DNA from 3 places in the Shewanella sp. Pdp11 genome. Region 2 is predicted to be linked to each of the others. Evidence: predicted binding sites of a transcription regulator. Region 2 holds the regulator's gene; each other region holds the start of a gene.
The links. Region 2 encodes sigma-54, which starts transcription at its own class of promoters, with help from an activator protein. Its sites were predicted from a motif close to GTTGGCACGNNNNTNGNNT; they were not measured.

Region 1 (7,568 bases), 2.5 Mb from region 2:
ATTCCCGCCCTTCGATCTTGGCATGGAAACGGCCATCTCCCCCAAAGAAGTTATCCACTAGGATGAACACCAATCTGGCTTCCATGGTGATCAATGCTGTACCTTTGAGCGGACTAAAACGTACCATATTCAAACTAGTAGGAACGAATAGCGTATGTACATACTCTCCAAACTTGAGCATCTGTACACCGTTGATCGACACTTCAGCAGCGCGACGCATCATATTGAACATACTGATCCGCAAATGACGTGCAAAACGCTCATTCACAATTTCCAGCGTCGGCATACGCCCACGAACGATGCGATCTTGGGAAGAGAAATCGTAGGAACGCGCATCATGACCAGCGGAATCAATTTCGTCATCATCATCGACGTCATCAACCCCGTGCAAGAGTGCATCAATCTCGTCTTGGCTTAATAAATCACTCACTATATTGCCTTCGCCTCTTTAGATTACTTACCCACTATCAGTAAAGGGTTATTGCATCACAAAACCAGTAAACAGCACTTTCTCGACAACTTTACGGCCAGTGACCGACTGCAGGGTATTTTGCACACTTAAGAGTGCTAACTGGCGTAATTCATCTTTACCCGCTTGCGTACTGAGTTTTTGCACATCTGCGCCACTGAAAGTCGTTAAAAGCGCATCTTCAATCAGCGGAATGTGTTTTTGTGTCAGCACATCATCATCTGTGCCACGTACCATTAACTGTACTTTAATCTCAACTAAACGAGCGCGATCAGGGCCAGGCAGGTTAAACAAAAAAGGACGTGGCATAGGCACATAGGATGCGGTAGTCAGCGCACCACTTTCAGCAGGAGTTTCTGTTTGTACGGCTCCGTCAGTTGACGTCGTGGCGTCCTCAGAACTACTACCAAGGAAAAACCATAGGACACCGGCAATAAGCAGTGCAACTAAAACCCCCACTCCAATAAAAATAAAGAGCTTTTTTTTACTTTTGGGAGCTTCGGTGTTCTCAAGTTCTAACGATTCTTCCTTAGCCATTCACTATTCTCTTTAATTTAGGCAGAAACTCTTACGTTTTATTAATATGAAAACGTAACTATATAAGTCATCGCTATAGGTTACCTACTTAAGCGTAATAATCTATACCTGAATTTACACTAGAAGCTTGATTTAAACCTAAATGTAGCTCTTCTGCCGAGATTTCATCCACATCAGCCCCACTTGAACCGCCACCGTCGCCAAAACTTCCCTCTCGACGTTCACCTTGGCCACCTTGAGACACATGGCTATCCGCTAATTGCATCCCTTGCTCTTGCAGTAACTCGCGTAATCTTGGCATAGCTTGTTCAACTAAATCACGCGTCTGTGTCTGAGTGACATGGAACTGTACTTGGGTCTGATCGCCATGCACTTGAATTTTTACCAGCATATGTCCAAGCTCAGGGGGATCGAGCCTAATTTCAGCATGTTGAATACCTTGACTCACCATAGTGATCAACTGTTGCTTCATCACAGGTGAAAACCGTTGGATCATCTCTTGCATTTGGTTTTGTTGTTCGACACCTTGGCGTAATGACAACTGAACTTGCATCGTTTCCTGACGATTGACTTGTAGTGGCGTCGATGACTGAGCTAAAGCAGAAAATGACTTAATGTCAGTCGTTGATCCCTTGTCTTCATCCCCCATAATGAATGGCTTAACGTCTCTTTGAGCATCGAGTGTCACACTGTATTTCGCATCCTTTAGCAAATTACCCGCATCCATTGCTACTTTTGAAACATCAACATTGATCTCGGTATCAGTCATTGCGCTATCCTTCGGATCAACTGCGTTACCTAAGATATTCTGTGTATCCAGTGTTGTAACTATAGGCTGAACTTCTACTTTACTAACCGCGACATCAACATTCGCATTTCTGCTCACCTGCTGAGGTATTGCAATCTCAGCATTGCGCACTGTTGGTTTATTGCTCTCGGCAGTAACGTCATCCGCATCGTTCTCACCCAAGTTAGAGGTATCAGCCACCTTGGGACTTGCCAAGTCCAATGTATCCACTCTTTCATCAGCGATTATAGATGTTGCAGCCATTTCATTCTTAATCGTCGATGTCGCTAGCGTTTCTGACTTCAAGGTTTGGCTTGCTGTATTAGGCTTCAACGTTGATTCGTCTACGTCGTCTGAGGTTACAAGTGCCTCAGAATTAAGATCCAACCTTGTACCACGCTGTTCAGCGTTTAGACTCGCAACTTGATGCGCATATTTATCCGTTGAAAATGATTTATCGCCTTTAAGTTCAGTCACATCTACTTCTTTCAATAACACGCTTTCTAGATTTTTTGATGATGCCTTTGCCGCGGTCTCTGCTGTATCTACAAATTCAGATAAATCCAAATTTTCAGATGTTTTACTGTTCGGCGGAATGACTTGTCCCTTTAAAAATGCAGAATGAGATTCAACGCTTTTATCCGTAGATAACTGTGACTTCAATGCATCTAAAGTGTCATCAAGTAATACTTTCTTACCCTGGATTGCTTCAACAGGTAATATCTCTGCTGATGTTCCACTGGAGGCTACTAGAGTATTTTTTTGCATTATCTCTACCGATTCTTTATCAGCAGAGACTTTATTAGTGGCATCAGTCTCATTTAAAGCCCCTGTATCTAGTTGAAGTTGGCCAGTTAGCTTTTTGAGTTCAGAGGAAAAAGAAGTATCAGTGTCCAATACCTTTTGGATACTCAATAGATCGCCGTTTGAGGACTTGCTATTACTTTTCTCAGTTGCCAGGTTAACTTCACTTGACGTTAAAATATCAGCCTTACCTTGCGCTGAGCCTGAGATGTCGACAATAGGAAGCTCAGTGTTTATCGCTTTCATTGAAGCTTGTACACCCGACAGCTCAACGGTACTGAATGCATCACTTTTCAATAAAGGGTCAGCAGACTCATTATTTTCCCCTTGGGAAAAGTCAGACGGCAAACTCTCTCCATCTGATGCCGTTTTCTTCATGTCATTTGCCATGCTGATCTGGGCGAAGATGAGATTTACGTCAGCGTCATCCGTTGATATGTCTTTATCTTTTACTTTATCAGTAGAAGCGATCTGCACTTTATCGTCAGTATTCGCTGTAGCCTTTTTAGGCGCGGAAATAGAAAATGAGCTAGCGGAGACAGACGCAAGTGTAGATGAAAAGTCTTCATTATTAGACTCTTGGGAAGATGTCTTAGCGGAATTGGCCGCAGAGTTGCCTGTTTTACTCAACAGGATATTGGTCATTTGTTGCATAAGTGCTCCCAAACATCACCCAGCAGAAGAGAAAATGGCTAGGTAAAAACGTCAATTAAACACTGCGGTTGCAGGGTCATGGACTAAATCAAAGCAAATAAGGTGCCAAAACTTCAGTTTTTTACTACAGCATATTGAAAAGAATAAAACCCAAAGGAAGAAGTCGAACAAATGTTCAGCGCCATAGAGCGACAGCAGAAAACTGAACTCATATCGGACTTGTGAATGGTGAAGATACCGAGCATTTAACGCGCTATTTCACTAACGCTGATGGCGGCGATAAAACTGCTGAGAAGCAAATTCATCGGTCATTTTCTGCTCTCGTTTTTGTTCAACAACTTGGCGCTTCTTCTCTTTACTCGCTAAGAGTAATTCCACTGCCTTACGTTTTTTCTGTTTTTCCAACCAATGCTGTTGTCGATATTCTTTTTGTTTTTCACCGTCGGCCACAACGCGATTTTGCTGAGTAATAGCATCATCAATCTGACGAATAAAGCGATGAAACTGGTGATAGTGACTGGCACTAATGGCTTGGCCTTGCTGGGATTGCATTTGCTTCATGTATTCTAAGCGATAGTTATTGAGTGCACTGAGTTGATTCAGCCGTTTTTGACACTCTAACTGCGCCGACTTTAACAATAACGCCGCTTGTTCTTCGGCATCATTGGCGAGCTTTAACACTAACAACAAGGGATCGGCGTTAGCCATACTAGACCTCGATTAATTCGATGACGCCATCATTTGCACTGAGCGGCAAGTTGCCCGAGCATGACTTGGCTATCGGTAAAACTGAATGCATCAAGCATGGTTTGGCGTAAAAAAGCATTCATCGCCGGCTGCAATCGTATCGCATTGTCGATTCGAGGATCGCTGCCTTGGGCATAAGCGCCAATGGAAATCAAATCACGATTTTGCTGATACAAGGAATAAGTTTGTTTCACGCGGCGCATCGCTTCCAAGTGTTCATTGGAGATCACCATAGGTGCTACCCGGCTAATAGAGGCTTCAATATCAATGGCGGGATAATGCCCAGAGTCCGCAAGCGAACGCGACAAGACTATGTGACCATCAAGAATCGCCCGCGATGCATCGGCAATCGGATCCTGTTGATCATCCCCTTCCGTCAGCACAGTATAAAATGCCGTAATTGAACCTTGACCAGGGCCACCGTTGCCGGCGCGCTCAACTAAACGCGGCAGCTTGGCAAACACTGAAGGCGGATAGCCTTTGGTGGCAGGCGGCTCACCCACAGCCAAAGCAATTTCCCGCTGCGCTTGGGCGTAGCGCGTCAAACTATCCATTAATAACAAGACATTATAGCCTAAATCGCGAAAGTATTCGGCAATACGAGTCGAGGTTTCACAAGCGCGAAGGCGCATCAGCGGCGAGGTATCTGCAGGCGCGGCAACAACAACAGAACGCGCTCGACCTTTATCCCCAAGAATCTCTTCAATAAACTCTTTTACTTCACGGCCACGCTCGCCCACCAGCCCAACCACAATAATGTCGGCAGTGGTACCGCGGGTCATCATGCCTAAGAGCACACTCTTACCCACACCAGAACCGGCAAACAAGCCCATACGTTGGCCTTTACCCACAGTCAGCATGGCATTAATGGCGCGCACGCCAACGTCCAGCGGCTCAGTAATAGCACGGCGAGATAAAGGATTAATGGCAGCGCTATGTCTTGGCGCTTGTTGATCGGTCTGCAACGCACCTAAACCATCTAAAGGCACGCCGTTACCATCGAGCACACGTCCTAACAACGACAAGCCGACATTGAGTCCAGTTTGTTCCCCTAAAGGCACCACCCGGGCACCGGGTAATACCCCACGTAATTCTTCGATAGGCATTAAATAAAGGAGTTCGCCATCAAAGCCGACGACTTCGGCAATTAACTCGCCCGCCATGGTTTCGATGGAACATAAGCTGCCCACAGGCGCACGGCAACCGCTCGCCTCTAAGGTTAAGCCAACAACACGCACCAGCTGACCACTGGCCACAGCACGAAATGGCGGCACTTTATCCTGATGATGATTAAGCCTATTCAGCAGTTGGTGTTGGCGATTTTGCATCTGTTCTGGCATCCGATTGGGTATCTAAGTGCTCACCTGTATTTGAGGCAGATTGCATATCCTCAGCGTCTTGGTTAACCGTATCGACAGCTTGGTTATCCGCCGTTTGATCATCAAGCTCAGACTCAAGCGACACAGCAACTTGTTTGGCAGTATCTTCAGCTTCAATCGTCTCTTGCAGTTGATGCTGTTTATCATTCAAATGCGCATGTTGATTTCGTAATGACTCAAACACTGTATCGATACGCGATGAAAGCGTTAAATCGACTAATGAGCGATGACTGCTCAGAATACAATCGCCTGCACTTAACGTCGGATCGACTTCAAGTTCCCATTTACTGCGGGTCAGTTGGGCGGTGGAATAAAGTTGTTCGACAAGGATCACATCATCGGGGTGCAGCCGAATAGTAACCGCTTGCTCCTTGATGGGTAGCGACTCTATGCCTAAGCGCAATGCCGAAAGCACTTGTTCTGGATGGGTTTTTAATTCGTGACCTATGACAGATTTAGCTAATGTCATACTCAAGTTCAGTAGGGAGAGCTCAATATCACCATCGAGTAATTGCAATGGCTTTTCAAATTGAGTTAATAAGGCTTCAAACCGCGAAAGTAAAACTTTGGCTTGAGCTAAACCGGTTTCTAATCCTTGCTCATGCCCTTGGGCGAGCCCCTCAGTATGGCCTTGCTCTAAGCCTTCTAAGCGACCTTTTTCTAGCCCTTGCTCGTAACCTTGTTGTTTACCTTCGGCAAACCCTTCTTCTTCAGCTTGGGCGCGAATGTCCTCAATCTCGGCCATCGTCGGCGGAGAAACACTCTCAACTGTCGTAGGCTTAGCGGCTTGATGATTAGAATGGCCGAACAAATTCGAGATAGAATCGTCATCGGCTTCAGTCACATCTGGCAGTGCCCAGTGACTAAACTCAATATCACCGTCGCTCAAGACCTTATTTGACGGTTTATTGTCGCTCGGATTAGAGGAACTCATCGCCACCACCGCCGCCTAACATGATTTCGCCACTGTCGCTTAAGCGACGGGCAATAGACAGGATTTCTTTTTGGGCGACTTCCACTTCACTGATACGGATTGGGCCCATGGCCTCAAGATCGTCACGCAGCAATTCAGCGGCACGTTTTGACATGTTGCCCAAGATTTTTTCTTTCAGCTGATCATCAGTGCCTTTGAGCGCCTTCATCAGTACATCTTGCTGTACTTCACGGAGCAGTGCTTGAATACCACGGTCATCAACATCAATTAAGTTTTCAAACACGAACATCAAGTCTTGGATTTGCTGCGCCATTTCTTCGTCAGACTCGCGCATGGTTTCCATCAACTGACTTTCGATACCCGTATCTAAATAGTTCATGATGTTGGCAGCCGCTTTTAGGCCGCCCATTTTCGCGGCCTGTGCGCCACCTTGACCGGCAAACTGTTTCTCCATGATGTCGTTCAGCTCTTGCAGTGCAGCGGGCTGTACCTCTTCAAGATTCGCAATCCGCATCATCAAGTCTAAGCGAGTATTTTCAGGGAATTGACCAAAAATTTCCGCCGCCTGATCGGGTTCTAAATAGGACAACACGATCGTTTGGATCTGAGGATGTTCGTTTTGAATAATGGTCGCTACTTGGCGTGCATCCATCCATTTCAACGAATCCAAACCTTTAGCACCGCTGCCCATGATAATCTGTTCAATCAAATTACCCGCTTTATCTTCACCCAGCGCGGCGGTTAAGGCTTTACGAACGAACTCTTCGCTGTTGAAACCAATAGAAGAATACTTTTGAATGTCATCGAGAAACAGCTTATGTACCCCGATGACTTTTTCTTGACCGAACTCATCCATTGCCGCCATCGCCATACCCACTTTTTGCACTTGCTTCGGCTCTAAGTGTTTTAAAATGGATGCAGCATCGGCCTCACTCAAACTGAGGAGTAAGATCGCGGTCTTTTCAACACCGCTAATATCCTTAATGTTAAAGGCAGGTGCGGCCGCTGGAGCCACTTCTTTCGTTTTATTCTCAGCCATTGTCTTGTAACCAGTTTTTCACGACTTGAGTAGAGAGCTCAGGCTCATTAGCCACGAGCGCACGGATAGCTTTAATCATATCATCATCTTTGTGCAAATTAGGGATATGAATTGAACCATCATCGGCATAACTGTATTCCGCCTCTTGGGTATTGAGCATCCCTAGCGTATCTGCCGCGTACTGGTCCTCAATTTCGGCCAGTTCGTTACCTAATCTG
Region 2 (7,568 bases):
CGGGCATGTAATCCCAGTTTGTTACAGATGGTGATCTGACGTTCAAGCTTTGGCATTATTCAGCTCTCGATGGCGGGCATAAACCTTATGTTTACCGTTACTAAAGCGTTTAGCCAATTGCTCTGCGACGTAAACCGATCTGTGTTGCCCACCCGTGCAGCCAATCGCCACAGTTAAATAACTGCGATTGTTGCGCTCGAGGTGCGGCAGCCAAGTTTCTAGCAAATTCTCGATTTGCCAGATGAACTTATTGACCAGTGGTTGGCGATTTAAGAACTCAGCTACGGGCTCATCTAAGCCAGTTAATGGACGCAGCGCCAGTTCCCAGTGTGGGTTAGGCAGGAAGCGAACATCAAACATAAAGTCGGCTTCGGTGGGCATACCGTGCTTAAAGCCAAAGGACTCAAAGTTGATCACTAATTCTTTATCGACACTGCCGAGCAGAATTTGTCTCACTTGATCGCTTAAATCATAGATATTCAGGTTCGACGTATCTATGTAGTGATCGACCAGTTTTGACATAGGCTCGAGCAGTTTCCCTTCCCGTTTTATTGCTTCTTGTAAAGAGACTTGGCTCTTTGACAAAGGGTGCAAACGGCGAGTCTCGCTGTAACGCTTAAGCAGAATTTTATCGCTAGAATTGAGGAAGAAGCTCGTTAACTCAGTATCAGGAGGTAGGCTCGCGAGTTGTTTAACTAGAACCTTGTCCTGCTCTGGCATGTTACGCACGTCGACACTGATGGCGACGAGATCGTTACTGCCTTTGAGTTGCTCAAGCAAAGTGCCGATTAAGGGCAAGGGAAGGTTATCGACACAGTAATAGCCGAGATCTTCGAGTACCCTTAGGGCGACAGATTTACCTGAGCCTGAGCGGCCCGACACTATGACCAGTTTCATCCAGTGATTACCTGATAGAGTTCCGTTTCATCATGCGTCTTGCGTAATTGTTTTAATATTTGCTTGTCGCTCAGCTTTTCGGCCATGCAAGACAAGGTACTTAAGTGTTGCTGACATTGGTCAGCAGGCACCAGTAGTGCAAATAAAATATCAACAGGTTGCTTATCGATAGCATCGAATGCTATCGGCTCTTCACACTTAATGAGTATGGCAATGGGCTGATTTATATCGGTTAATCGACCATGTGGAATGGCGATGCCGTTCCCTATACCTGTGCTCCCCATCTTTTCGCGCGCCACTAGGCTTTCGAATATCTCTTGAGATGAGAGGGTCGGGTACTGGGCAGCGACTAAGTCGCTGATGAGTTCCAGTACCTTTTTCTTGCTGCCCGGAGTGGCGCAGGTAGTGCACTCCGGCCGCAGTATGGTACAAAGTTCCATTATTAGTGTTTTGTTAACTTCTCTTTGTGTTTAATAACCTGACGATCAAGCTTGTCAATCAGGGCGTCTATAGCGGCATACATGTCAGCATGCTCTGAAGTTGCAAAAACTTCACCACCGATAAGATTTATTCTCGCTTCGGCAATCTGTTGCATTTTCTCGACATTGAGCACAACGTGCACATTATTGATCTGTTCGAAATGGCGTTCAAGTTTTGAAAACTTTTCTTCTACATATGCGCGTAACGATTCGGTAATTTCGACATGGTGTCCACTCAGGTTTATTTGCATAGAAACGTCCTCCGATATCCACTGTAGGTTATAAACTTTTACGCTGATTAGAAGGCGGAATGAGCATAGCCTCTCGGTACTTCGCAATGGTTCTGCGGGCTACGTTGATCCCTTGTTCTGCCAGAAGTTGTGCCATCTTACTGTCGCTTAATGGTTTTTTCTGGTTTTCCGCTGCAACCAGTTTCTTAATGAAGGCTCTGATTGCTGTGGATGAGCACTCCCCACCATCGTCAGTTCCGACGTGGCTAGAGAAGAAGTATTTTAGTTCAAAAAGTCCCTTAGGGGTATGCATGTATTTTTGGGTGGTCACCCGTGAGATGGTGGACTCATGCATTTCTACCGCTTCGGCAATATCGTTAAGCACCATAGGTTTCATGGCTTCTTCACCGTATTCGAAGAAACCTTGCTGATATTGCACTATGCAATTCGCAACTTTAAGTAAAGTGTCGTTACGGCTTTCTAGGCTTTTGATAAACCATTTAGCCTCTTGCAGATGGCCACGAATAAATTGGCTATCGGCTTGGTTTTTAGTACTGCGCGCCATCGATGCATAATGTTGATTTACATTGATTTTTGGCATGCAGTCTGGGTTCAGTTCAACCACCCAGCGGCCATTCTTCTTCGACACAGACACATCTGGGATGACGTATTCGTCATCGTTGGGCGTAATCAATAAACCTGGGCGGGGATTGAGGGTTTGGATAAGCGCGATGCCGTCCCTTAACTCATCCTCTTTTAATTTAGTCTTACGCATCAACAATCTAAAATCGCGCGCGGCGATCAGATCTAAATGATCTTTGATCAACATGCGGGCATTTTCGAGGTGTGGAGTGTCAGCGGCGAAATGCGACAGTTGGATCAGCAGGCACTCGCTTAAATCGCGGGCGGCCACACCAATGGGATCAAAATGTTGAATGCGCTTGAGTACGGCTTCAACTTCGTCAAGCTCAACTTCAGGATTGCCCATGGCTTCGAGAATTTCTTCAGTGCTTTGAGTGAGATAGCCTTGATCGTCGATGGCATCAATAATGGCGGTGGCAATGGCTAAATCGGTTTCAGAAAACGGCGTGAGGTTTTTTTGCCATTCTAAGTGCTCATACAAGCCTTCACTGGTCTCACCTTGGAAGGGCATATCATCTTCACGACTGCCGCCGGGGCCAGAATTAGGGGAGGCAGTGAACACTTCATCCCAGGTGGTGTCCATGGGGAGCTCGTCGGGCATGGATTCTTTGGTTAAGGACTCTGCCGTGTCTATTGTGGAGCTGTCTTTCTCAGGCGGCAGAGTGCTCGATTCACTGAAATCCGTATCGGAAAGCGTTTGGTTTACAGGGTCTTTAGTGGCGTCGAATTGATCCTCTTCCAGCTCGAGAAGGGGATTAGAATCTAAGGCTTGCTGGATCTCTTGCTGCAGTTCTAATGACGACAGTTGCAACAGACGAATGGCCTGTTGTAATTGTGGCGTCATGGTTAACTGTTGACCCAGTTTGAGCTGGAGTGACGCTTTCATGTTACCGCTGATCCCTACGTTATTATTGTTGGATGAGGTCGCTTGTTATCATCTTGAGTGGAGCACAATGCTGGCACAAATTGCCTTCATTGGCTCCGCTTGATTAACTATAGCCTGAATTGTTCACCTAAGTACACAGCCCTAACTTGCTGATTGTCTAAGATCTCTGCAGGTGTTCCTTCGGCAATCAGGTTTCCGTGACTCACAATATAGGCATGTTCACACACATCTAATGTCTCGCGAACATTATGGTCGGTGATCAACACGCCAAGGCCTCGACTTTTGAGCTGTTCGATAATCTTTTTGATGTCGATAACTGAAATCGGATCGACACCCGCAAAGGGTTCATCGAGCAAAATGAACTTAGGATTTGCTGCTAACGCCCGTGCAATTTCGACACGGCGACGTTCGCCCCCCGACAATGACATGCCTTGGCTGTCACGGATGTGGGTGATGTGGAATTCTTCGAGCAGATGCTCGAGTTGTTCTTCCCTTTGCTCTTTCTTCAATTCTTTGCGCGTTTGCAGTACGGCCATGATGTTGTCATGGACGGTCAGCTTACGGAAGATACTGGCTTCCTGCGGCAAGTAACCTATGCCTTTGCGGGCGCGCAGGTGCATAGGATCCGCGGTTAAATCATCATCGTCGATAAAGATGTGGCCTTTATCGCTTTTAACCAGACCGACGACCATGTAAAAGGTGGTGGTTTTACCCGCACCGTTTGGGCCGAGTAGTCCAACAACTTGACCTGTCTTTACCGTTAGACTGACGTCTTTAACCACTTGGCGACTCTTATAACTCTTCGCCAGATTTTGTGCTCTTAGGGTGATTTGGGTCATTTAGAGTCCTGCTTTTTCACAGGTTTATCCGCTGGCGCGTCAGGTTTGGCATCATCTTGATAGTTTTCTGGCTGAATAATAGTGATCACGCGATCGTCACCACTACCTGTGCTCTCAGCAATCAATTTTTGCTGGATAATGTTATAGCGGATCACATTACCCGTCACTTGGCTACCCGCTTGATCTAACGAAGCTTGGCCTTTCAGTGTCAGGGTACGGCTTGCCATATCGTAACGAATTTCTTTCGCGCTCGCCGAGGCTGGACGGCCATCGTCTAACACTTGGTTGTAAGTTGCGGGGTTACCAGTGGCCACTAAAATTTTGCTATTTTCACCTTCGGCAGAAAATGCACGCAGTTCATTTGCTTGGATTTTTATCGAGCCTTGGGTAACTTCCACCGGACCAAAGAAGATGATCTGGTTGTTCTTGATATCTGCCGTTTGGCTCACTGCTTTGATTTTAACTTCCTGCTTTAGGTCGTCGACTTTAGCAAAGGCGCTCATGCTCATTATTAGCATTAGGCTGGCAAGTAATACGTTATTTTGCTTCATATGTTCCTACTACCTGACTGGTCAATTTCACTTCTTGCGCGTTGAGGTCGGCATAAAGGCCTTGGCCTTGAATATTAAAATCTTTCCCTGTGACGTAAATGGTACGGTCAGAGGTCATTATCATAGTATTGAGATCGAGTTCCAGATAACTGGTGGACAAGGTCTGGATCGGTTCTTCTGCGCTAATGGCATCAATAATAACATTGTTTTCGAGTACAACCTTGCCCGTTTCCTTGTTTAGCTTGCCCTGATCTGCACTGAGTTGCCATTGTGCTTTACCTTGGTCTGGATAAACAAGATAAACAGGTTGAGTAAAGAAAGTTTGATTCGTTGAATCATAATGTTCCATGTTTTTCGCCGTCACACGGCTATTGACTAGCCCTTGTTCATTGAACTCAACACTGCGCAGATCTTCAACGATGAAATCTGGGGTATTTTGATCTTTTACTCGGTTATCGGTATCACCGCTGTGTTTGTTCTGCACTTGCCAGTAAAGCGCTAGTGCGGTTCCAAAAAAAGCGATAATTGCGAGTGTCACACGACTCATATACTCATTCCATGGGCCGAAGTGAATTTATTTTGACTGAGTAGCAACAGATCTGTGAGTTCACGCAGTGCACCGTGCCCGCCATTGAGCGTAGTGACAAAGTGGGCGTGCTGACGCACATAGGGATGACCATCGGCCACACTGACCGCTAAACCGACGACATTCATCACGGGTAAATCGACAATATCATCACCGATATACGCTACTTCTTCCGGGGTGACACCATAGAGTGCGAGCAATGCTTCATAGGGCTCGAACTTATTATCTACGCCTTGGTAAATATGGGTAACCCCAAGGGCTGTCATACGGTTTTCAACGATTTTGGATTGACGTCCAGTGATAACGGCGAGATTAAAACCGCTGGTGAGTAGCGAGCGCACACCATAGCCGTCGCGTGTGTGGAAGGCTTTTAGCTCTTCGCCGCTATTGCTTAAGTAGATACGGCCGTCGGAAAACACTCCATCGACGTCACAAATCAACAGTTTAATCTTTTGCGCGCGTTGCCACACATCATCACTGATTGGGCCGTAAAATCCTTGCTGTGGCATTAAATGACTCCTGCTTTAACCATGTCTAGCATGTTAAGAGCGCCGATAGGATGGCGGTCTTTATCGATAACAATTAATCCGTTGATGTTTTTGGAATCCATCACTTGCAGCGCTTGGGCGGCCAATACATTATCCGTGATGGTCACGCAGTTACGGGTCATCACATCGGCGATGGGCGTTGTACGCAGATTCACTTCGGCATCGATAACGCGGCGTAAATCACCATCGGTGAAGATACCGACCAGTTTGCGCTGATCATCGATAATCGCCGTCATGCCTAAGCCTTTCTTGGAAATTTCGTACAGGGCTTCTGTGATGCAAATATCGTGGTTAACGAGCGGTAAGTCATCACCGCTGTGCATCACATCGCAGACTTTTAACAATAATTTACGCCCTAACGCGCCGCCTGGATGAGACATAGCAAAATCATCACGGGTAAAGCCTTTGGCTTGTAGCAGCGCAATGGCAATGGCATCGCCCATGACTAAGGTCGCTGTGGTGCTTGATGTTGGAGCGAGTCCCAGTGGGCAAGCCTCTTCTGGAACTTCAATACATAAATGTACTTTAGCTAAGCGTGCCATGTTCGATTCGGGTTTGCCTGTTACCGCAATAACGGGTACGCCCATACGTTGGATGACGGGCATTAAGGTGAGGATTTCGCTCGACTCACCTGAATTTGAAATCGCTAAAATCACATCGTTATCGGCTAATACACCGAGATCACCGTGGCTGGCTTCACCCGGATGCACAAAAAATGCGGGCGTTCCTGTGCTGGCGAGGGTGGCAGAAATCTTATTGCCGATATGGCCCGACTTGCCCATGCCCATGACAATCACTTTGCCTGTACAGTTGAGGATCAACTCGCAAGCTTCTGCAAATTCAGCCGAATCAACATATTGATAAAGATTGTCTAGGGCTGACTTTTCAATGTCGATAACTTTACAGCCCCATTGGCGCAGTTGTGATTTGTCTACCATGTCTATCTCTCTTTTTGCATTGTCTTTGTCGCCCCATGATGGGATTGGAATAGCACAATTTGGTACGCGATAAAGATGATATGTAATAGGCTTTCTGCCAAGTTTTAGTTTGTTTTCAGACGATTTAGCTTATGTCTCGTTGTGGTGAGTTTCCTAAAACAACAAAACAATTGCGGCAGGCTAGAGTGATTGATCTGACTCGTCAAGTTCAGCTGCGGCAGCTATGCATGCACAATAACCCGTTAAGCAACTGAAGGCCTTGAGCAATATCATCGTCTTTGTCGTTTATTTCAATGGATTTATCCCGTATCGCAGTGGAGATTACCGCACGGGATGCCTCGATTTCACACTCGTGTATCGACTTATCACACCTTAAAAGTGGACGAAGAGCGAGCTAAGTGCGAACGAATTAGCCAATATTGCCAATTCTGCAACTAGGTTGAAAACATTAAGTAACATTTTACCTATGCAGAGTGAAAACTTAGGGCGCATTTTCGCTGTAAATGAGGCAAATTGAAAGTATCACTGGGCGATAGTGTCGATTCGGTTGTAGGTTAAAGCGCAATTACGTACAATTTGCGGCTCTTCGATTGGTCAGTCTAGGAAGACTAGGATCACCTCTTTGCAAATGTCGGAATCAAGCATGACTCAAGAACAAACGCCGTTGGTTGAGATCCGTAATTTGGGGTTTAGCCGCGGTCAGCGTGTGATATATGAAGATATTAGCCTGTCCATTCCAAGGGGCAAGGTGACGGCGATCATGGGGCCGAGCGGCATAGGCAAAACGACCCTGTTAAAGTTGATCGGCGGACAATTAACGCCTGACCACGGGCAAGTGTTATTCGACGGTCACGATATCCATGGCGTGAGTCGCAATGAATTATTTAGTCTGCGTAAGCGGATGAGCATGCTGTTTCAAAGTGGCGCGCTGTTTACTGACATTAATGTGTTCGATAACGTGGCGTTTGCGCT
Region 3 (7,568 bases), 850 kb from region 2:
TAAATAATAACTCCTATTCTACAGCCCTTAAACAGAAAAGCGGAGATAGAATATGAAACACTTATTTACTACAGCACTATGGCTTTCATTGACTGCCAGTAGTTTTGTAAACGCTACCCCAGCGGTAGGAAGTCTTGAAACAGTCGCTGAATTGCCAATACGACCTGGCAATGTCAGCGTCACTGCACAAGGTCGGATTTTTGCCACGGTACATCCACTTGATACGCCATCAGGTTTGCAACTGATTGAAGTTAATCGTGAAACCAATGCTTACAAAGCTTGGCCTTCAATGGATTTGCAAAAAGCTTCGACTGCCAATATGACTCAATTTGATACCTTATTAGGGATTGCTCAGGACAAAGCTGGACACCTCTGGACCGCAGATATGGGGTTAGAATTAGGCCAAACAAGGATTTGGGGATTCAACATTAAGGATGGCAGTCTATATAAACAAATTGTCCTACCACAAGCACTCGCGCCCAAAGGCAGCTTTATGCAGGATCTGGTTGTCGATTCACAAAAAGGTTGGATTTATTTAGCCGATATCGCCAACCCAGGCCTCTTAGCAGTGCGTATCGACGATGGTCATACCGTACGTTTTTCAGGTCATAGTTCGCTGCAGGCCCAAGCGGATGCAGTAATGAACATAGATAACAAAACAACATTGTTTAATGGCAAGGTTGCTAGTGTCGCGGTCAATCCTATCAGTTTATCTGCCGATGGAAGTACACTCTATTATGGTGCAATGAATGGCACTCACTGGTATCAGTTATCGACTGCGGCTTTACAAACAGGCAATAATGATAAAATTATCGCGACTGTAAAATTAGTCGGAGCTAAGCCAGTGTCAGATGGCGCTGCAACGTCCAAACAAGGTAATCATTACTTCACCAATTTGAACCACAATGCCATATCTATGTTAGATAACAAAGGTACGCTATCAACAGTGGTCAGTTCTCCATTGCTGGATTTTCCCGATAGTGTGCAATTTGGTGAAACGGGCTGGTTATATATTTCAGTGAATCAATTGCATAAAGCAAAAGCCTTTAATGGCGAAGCTGAAACAGCCAAACCACCTTATCGCATCATGCGACTCTGGACCGGTGAGGATACCGCTGCGGGTCAATAACACCTTAGCTGCAACTGCAAAGTTGCAGCTTTTCGTTGCAATATGAGCGATATCGAACGGTTATTGACATGGATGTCAGTCGTTGGTTTAACTCGAAAGGATCTAAAAATAAGTTAGGTGTTGATTGTGTAAACTATCAATGCCTCATATTGTTACTAGCACAGGTCAATTTGGGATGGTGAGATAATTTTTGGAACAAGGAACAAGGAACAAGGAACAAGGAACAAGTTCAGTGATACTTAATCAACCTCCTAAGAGTGCGCTTTATCTCAAGGCGTTGAGTACCCAGTACCGACCTCTACTGTGGTTTTTTGCCATTGCCTTGTTAGTGCTTGGATTGCTTTGTGCGAGAGCGGCCTGGTTACAACCCGAGCCCGTGTTACGGCTTGTGCTTGGTTGGGTGGCATTTTTTCTGTTGTTCCCTGTACTGCCGCTAGCGTTAGTTCGGCAACAATCTTGGTTAGATACCGAGCGACAGCAATTGTGGCTCGGTAAAGGTGTATTCAATGGGAAGTTGCCTGGATTGTGGCGTTGGCGCGCCTATGCCTTTTCAGATATTAATGCTGTGCAACTCTATCTGCTACAAACAACCCATTGGCACCAGTTCGACCGTAAACGCCAAGCGGAAGATACGGTCGATCACTATCTCGCTTATTTACAAGTACAGCAGCCTAAAGGGAATCAATTGAAATTGGCTAACAGCACTGACAAGCAGGAATTACAGCAAGTTTTGCAGCAATGCGCGCAAGCAATAGGCTGTAAGTTTCAGGATTTTAGCAATAGTCCTCAAAAATCCCACCCCAAAGTGAGTGAATTTAATTTTATGCGAGTGCTTATTGCGCTTGCTGTTTTTATCTTAATAAACATCGCGATAGTGTCATTTACGTGATTTTTGGGTCGATAGCATTTTCAGTCGATTCTTGATAAGGCACAAATACCTTGAGAGATGCGGGTTGAACTTCAATGGTAAGATCCGCGGGCTCAAAAATTTCGCCATCAATCACATATTTACACTTGGGCTCACTGCTAATACGCACTTTTTTTGCGTGGGCGTGGTGAACCTTGGTTGTGCTAGATGGCACGTTAGGTGGCTTTGACTGTGTGTCTTTATTGCCTTCTTTTACCCATCCTGCAATGGCTAATTCGGCTAGGCTAAGGAGCTTGTCTGTCGGCTCACTGCCGGCATCTAGCCAGGTAATATCGAGTAGGCCATCTGTCATATTAGGCTCGCCATCGCCCTGCGCTAATACGCTGGTAAACGGCGCGGCATTGGCAACAATAAGGCTATGGGTGGTCAATGTTGTGGGCTCGGCATCATCTAAGCTGAGCTGTATGGTTAGAGTGATATCGGCATTCACGGCGCGCCATAAGCCATCGAGGTAGGCAAACTGGCCGAGGGCATTTTTACGTTCACGGCTCGCAGATTCAATCATCTGCTGTTCAAAACCAATGCCCACAAGTAGCAAGACTAAATGTTGATTACAGCGGGCAGTATCGATAGCTTGGTAATGGCCTTGGATAATATTATCTAAAGCCTGAGAGACAGGAATAAGCTTACTGCCTAAACCAAATAGCGCGTGGCTGAGGGCGTTAGTGGTGCCTAAGGGAATGATCCCTAAGGCGATGTCGGTGTTCACTATTTCCGATGCCACCTCTGTCACTGTGCCATCGCCGCCGCAGGCGATGATGATATCTGCGCCGCTACTGCGGGCTTTTTTGGCGAAGGTGTTTGCGCTGACATTTTCGCTGGTGAGTTTTATCGTTAGGTCAAAATAGGCTTTTAGTTCGTCTTGGATTTGCTCGCCATATTCTTGCCATTTGCCGCCGCCGGAGACTGGGTTGGCGATAATCCACGCCACTTTGTGGATGTTGATTTTGCCTTGCTTAAGCATGTGTTCAAGGGCGCGTAATTGCCATTTGTTTAAGCCCGCGGTTTTGCGAACTTGCTTTATTTGTTGCAGTACTTCGGCGAAGTTGCGCTGTTTATCTTTACAGACTAAATAGGCGGCGAGCACCAGTACTGAGCGGCCGCGCCCCATAGCACAGTGGATCAGCACCTGTTTATTGGCGCGCACTTGGCGATGCAACCAGTTAACGGCTTGATTGAGCTGGGCACTGGTCGGCACGCTATGGTCGAGGATGGGAATGTTCAAATACTCGATATGATCTTCAAACTGCGACCAATCTAAGCCATCAAACTCGGCGGTCACATCAAGAATGGCGGTAATCTTATTGGCTTTGATTTTCTGCAGATCCGCAGAAAATAATCGGCAGCCGAGATACAACTGCTCATCTATCTTTTGCATCGACGGCACAGAGTCGCGTTTTCTGGCCCAATGATTATACAGCCGACTGCCCAATAAAAACGGAATAAAGCCCCAGCGAATATACCAAGGGATAGTGCCATCTTGGCGCTTTCTAAAAATGCTGGCGAGATTAAACCAGTAGGCTGAACCGACTAAAAATAGCGACAGGCTTGTCCAAGCCCAAATAAAGGTGAGCAGGGGAGACGTGCCCGTTACTGCAAAATAGGCGAGTAACACGGCACCCATAAAGTAGAAATATTTGATGTGGATTTTGCTTAGCATACGCGCCCTCCAATGCTGTTTTTTGATTTAACCGCTGCATGTTGAACGGCTGACTGAATCGGTGAATCGCGTTGTTAACATTAGATCAAAAGGGTGGCAGTAGATATGTCTATTGCCACCCTCAAGTTAGGTTAAAGTGTCAGACTAGCACTTAGTATCTTTAGCCTTAACGCCTTCTTTCACTTCTTCACAGGCATCTTCAATGGCATTACCTGCATCAGTCATCACTTCATCAATTTTTTCGCCGGCATCTTCGGCTTTGTTATCACTACAGGCGGTTAAACCTAAAGCGAGCAGTAATGCCAGTGAAGCGCTTGTCATCAGAGTAAATGGTTTCATATACATCTCCTTTTCTAAAAAAATTAAAGTCGCGGTGACTTGCCCTTGAGGGCATTAATCAGCAGTGAAATTACGAGTAACACAATAAATAAGAAGAAAATAATTTTTGCGATTCCCGCTGCCGCGCCAGCGATACCCGTAAATCCAAACAGTCCGGCAATAACAGCGACAACTAGAAATACTAATGTCCAACCTAACATAATAACCTCCTGCCCTTGTCTTAATCCTTCGCATGACCGTTTGTGTCATTTGTAAGGTAACGGCTAATGGTTATTTCTAGCTTGCGAACATAATGCCAACTTTGCATATTTTAATTAGTTTATTGATTTTAAATGACATTTAATTGATTGGTTTGAAGCGGATACGAATGTGCTAAGCGTGGAATAGGCAATTTTTACCTAAGCTTCGGTAAGAGTTGCAGTCAGAAAATAGAGGAGCACAGCAAAAAAACCGATACTTTTGAATGACAAAAAACTTTATTCACAAATCATGTGGTGTATGTAGAGTTTTGGGGAAGGGATATGTCCTATCAAAGTTTGCCTCGCAGCCCATTCTTAAATTAGGCAGCATGTATTCGATTGGTTGCTGGCGTGCATTGTCGCGGCAGTGGCCATCGGAAAAGGGACTTTTCCGTTGAGCCCCCAAGGATGGGTTTACGGCGTGCCACTGGAGCGCCAGTGCTTAGCGGCATTGGCACAAATAGAGCTAATAGCTCAAGGGATTAGATTAGTAATAGCGTAGGCGGCTTCAATTTAACGAGGTAGTGAAGAAGATTGCATCAAGCAGGGAGTTGAGTCCCTACTTGATGTATCTATTGTCCCGTAGTGCTTAAAAACGATTCAGCGGTTTCCAGCGTAGTAGTGTGACCGGAATGCTAACCCCTTGGGATAACAGCAAGTTAATGCGGGATTGATACGCTGCGCCCACCATTAAATGTTTGGCTAAATCCACCGCATTGCGGGCTTTATAGTCATCTAAATAACTGCCTTTGGCCCAAGCGTTAAATGCACCCAGTGCTGGGCCTGCCCAGATTTGGTAATCCATTTCGCGGCCGACTTCACCTGTGTTTGACCAGCGGCTCGACAGACCCAAATACCAGCGGAAAATCAACGCCATCTTACGTTTTGGGTTATCCAGTGCACGCTCGATTTGCTTAGGATCGCGCTCGTTAAAGTGGGCGACTGTGCCAGCCCAAATGTCATCGAGTGATGAGCGAAACACTTGCTCTTCGAGCTTTTTACGCTCGTCCGCAGGGATGGCATCAATCGAATCGTAACGGGTGTAGATTTCATAAAGCTTATTGGCGCGCATCGGGAACAAAGTGCCGCGCTTAACCACTTGTAATTTCACGCCCATTTCGAACATATCAGCGGCAGGCGCCATAGTCACATCGGCCATTTCTGTGGTGGCGAGTAACTTACGGGTGTGTTCGCTGGCGCCCGCTTCGACGCAAGCTTGGTTGATTGAACCTGTGACGATAAAGGCCGCGCCCATGTTGAAGGTGGCTAATGCTGCATCGGGTGTGCCGACGCCGCCGCCTGCGCCCACACGGATGGGCGTTTTATATTGATACTTAGCTTGGATTTCATCTTTGAGCGCCAAAATCGTCGGCAATAGCGTGACCAATGGACGATTGTCGGTATGGCCGCCTGAGTCGGCTTCGGCCGTGATGTCGTCCGCCATTGGCACGAGTTGCGCCATCGCCATTTGATCTTGGCTGATAAGACCATCACTCACTAATTGCTGGAGGATTTTGGCCGGCGCCGGCTCCATAAACTTAGTCGCGACTTCGGTGCGGCTGATTTTTGCGATGACTTTGTTGCCAATGACGATGTCGCCATGTGCGTCGCGGCTCAAACCTGCTGCGCGGTAATAGACGATCTGCGGCGTTAAACCTAAAAATGCCGAGGCTTCGACCGTGCGCACTTTATGTTTTAAAAACAGCTCAACGCTGCCGCGCTCTAATGCGGGCTCGCTTGGGCTGTGAATTAAGTTAAAAGCGTAGGGGCCATTGGGCAGCGCCGCTTGAATGCGAGTAATGGCCGCTTCAACACGGGATGGAATTAACCCTGCCGCGCCAAATGAGCACAAAATGCCCGCTTGGCCAAGGGCGATAACCAGTTCTTCCGAGGCAATACCGTTGGCCATAGCGCCGGCGTAGTAAGCGTATTTGACGCCGTGGACGCGGCGAAAATTACTGTCGCCTAAACTTTGGGTGCCAAGGGCAGGGGCAAAGGCGCTGACAGGATGTGAGCCCAATGGCGCTTGGCTGTCACTGGTGGTCACTTCGGCCGTTTGCGCTATGCCTAAGCCTTTTTCGCTGTGATTCACTAAGTAGCAGGCTTGGCTTAAATCTTTGAGTTTTTTGCCTAATGAGTCGATATCAAAGCTCAGCGCTGCATCATTGACTTGCCACGGCCAAGGGCTGAGTTTTTCGTTATTACTATTAAATTGATCGAGAGTATGGCTTGTCATAGGTATTCTCTTTTTATTGCCGCCTTAGGCACTCTGGCCAAGGCGACACATTATTTGTAATTAGCGTCTTTCTAAATGAGCAAGGTGATTAAGCTTCTTCAATACAGATGGCGATATCTTTAACTTCATAAATCCGCAGGCCGTCTTTACTCAAGTTGGCATCGCCCATAATGATGCGTTTACCATTGTCGTCTGTCACGCTGGTAATGTGAACATCCAGCGACATCTGCTTGTTTAATGGGTTAATTTGGCCACGATACTTCCATTTGATATCCGACAATATCTGGCCAAATTTTGGATTTTTAAAGCCCGCACCAAGGTCTTGGTCAATCGCATAGGTTTGCATCAGCTCGATAATGGCTTCAACCCCTAATGAGCCTGGCATTACCGGATCTTGATGGAAATGGAATTGGAAGAACCAATCACTCGGGTCAATCGTGCGCTCGGCGTATAAATAGCCAAGGCCCGCTTTACCGCCGGCTTTCACGATTTCAGCCTTGTCGATAAAGTTAAGCTGACCGCCCGCTAAACGGTAATGTGGCTGACCTTGTGGGGCGTTAAAGCTGCGATGCTGTTTATCTAACAGATTGATTTGGCTATCGGCGGCTATACCATTTTGCACATGCCAAGGCTGAGTTGTCTTGCCGTTGTCTATGCCAAGTTGGTTTTTCAGGGCATCGCCCTTGAAGTAACCAAATACCGCTTTACCTTGGTAGAACGGCTCGCCATCGCAGCTTAACTCGAAGCTAAAATTCTGGATGATGTTACTGCCAGCAATTACAGTCGATAACAAACGTGAGTCGTTCACTATGGTTTTGCCGCGTAAATCCACATGGCGCAGCAGTTTACCGCTACCGTCCAAGTTACGGAAAAACAGCTCTTGGCCGGGGAAACCCAAGGTGGTGCCCATATAACCTGAGATAAAACCGTTTGGCTGCAGTGATATTTCCATCAGCACAGAATAGGGCATAACGGCGTGATGGCTGTTTTTATCGTAATACCAAGCGTTTGCAGGCACTTCGTATTCGGCTATACAC

Region 1: AYJ58_RS17325 (flagellar hook-length control protein FliK) is a predicted target of sigma-54. The motif match lies at 3,343-3,361, and genes of this name have one in related genera.
Region 3: AYJ58_RS10010 (DUF1328 domain-containing protein) is a predicted target of sigma-54. The motif match lies at 4,338-4,356, and genes of this name have one in related genera.

What each region holds. Positions count from the first base shown of each region.
Region 1 covers NZ_CP015194.1:3,911,827-3,919,394, forward strand. Annotated here, with positions in the region: gene fliM (flagellar motor switch protein FliM) at 1-430, opposite strand, end outside; gene fliL (flagellar basal body-associated protein FliL) at 479-1,006, opposite strand; gene AYJ58_RS17325 (flagellar hook-length control protein FliK) at 1,095-3,251, opposite strand; gene fliJ (flagellar export protein FliJ) at 3,513-3,959, opposite strand; gene fliI (flagellar protein export ATPase FliI) at 3,989-5,326, opposite strand; gene fliH (flagellar assembly protein FliH) at 5,295-6,311, opposite strand; gene fliG (flagellar motor switch protein FliG) at 6,298-7,350, opposite strand; gene fliF (flagellar basal-body MS-ring/collar protein FliF) at 7,343-7,568, opposite strand, start outside.
Region 2 covers NZ_CP015194.1:1,397,233-1,404,800, forward strand. Annotated here, with positions in the region: gene AYJ58_RS06140 (HPr family phosphocarrier protein) at 1-56, opposite strand, end outside; gene rapZ (RNase adapter RapZ) at 43-897, opposite strand; gene ptsN (PTS IIA-like nitrogen regulatory protein PtsN) at 894-1,337, opposite strand; gene hpf (ribosome hibernation promoting factor) at 1,340-1,627, opposite strand; gene AYJ58_RS06160 (RNA polymerase factor sigma-54) at 1,656-3,134, opposite strand; gene lptB (LPS export ABC transporter ATP-binding protein) at 3,242-3,973, opposite strand; gene lptA (lipopolysaccharide transport periplasmic protein LptA) at 3,970-4,524, opposite strand; gene lptC (LPS export ABC transporter periplasmic protein LptC) at 4,511-5,071, opposite strand; gene kdsC (3-deoxy-manno-octulosonate-8-phosphatase KdsC) at 5,068-5,619, opposite strand; gene AYJ58_RS06185 (KpsF/GutQ family sugar-phosphate isomerase) at 5,619-6,596, opposite strand; gene mlaF (phospholipid ABC transporter ATP-binding protein MlaF) at 7,240-7,568, shown strand, end outside.
Region 3 covers NZ_CP015194.1:2,246,261-2,253,828, forward strand. Annotated here, with positions in the region: gene AYJ58_RS09990 (L-dopachrome tautomerase-related protein) at 53-1,129, shown strand; gene AYJ58_RS09995 (hypothetical protein) at 1,362-2,018, shown strand; gene AYJ58_RS10000 (diacylglycerol kinase family protein) at 2,011-3,717, opposite strand; gene AYJ58_RS10005 (hypothetical protein) at 3,862-4,056, opposite strand; gene AYJ58_RS10010 (DUF1328 domain-containing protein) at 4,080-4,256, opposite strand; gene pfaD (eicosapentaenoate synthase subunit PfaD) at 4,885-6,531, opposite strand; gene AYJ58_RS10020 (beta-ketoacyl synthase N-terminal-like domain-containing protein) at 6,620-7,568, opposite strand, start outside.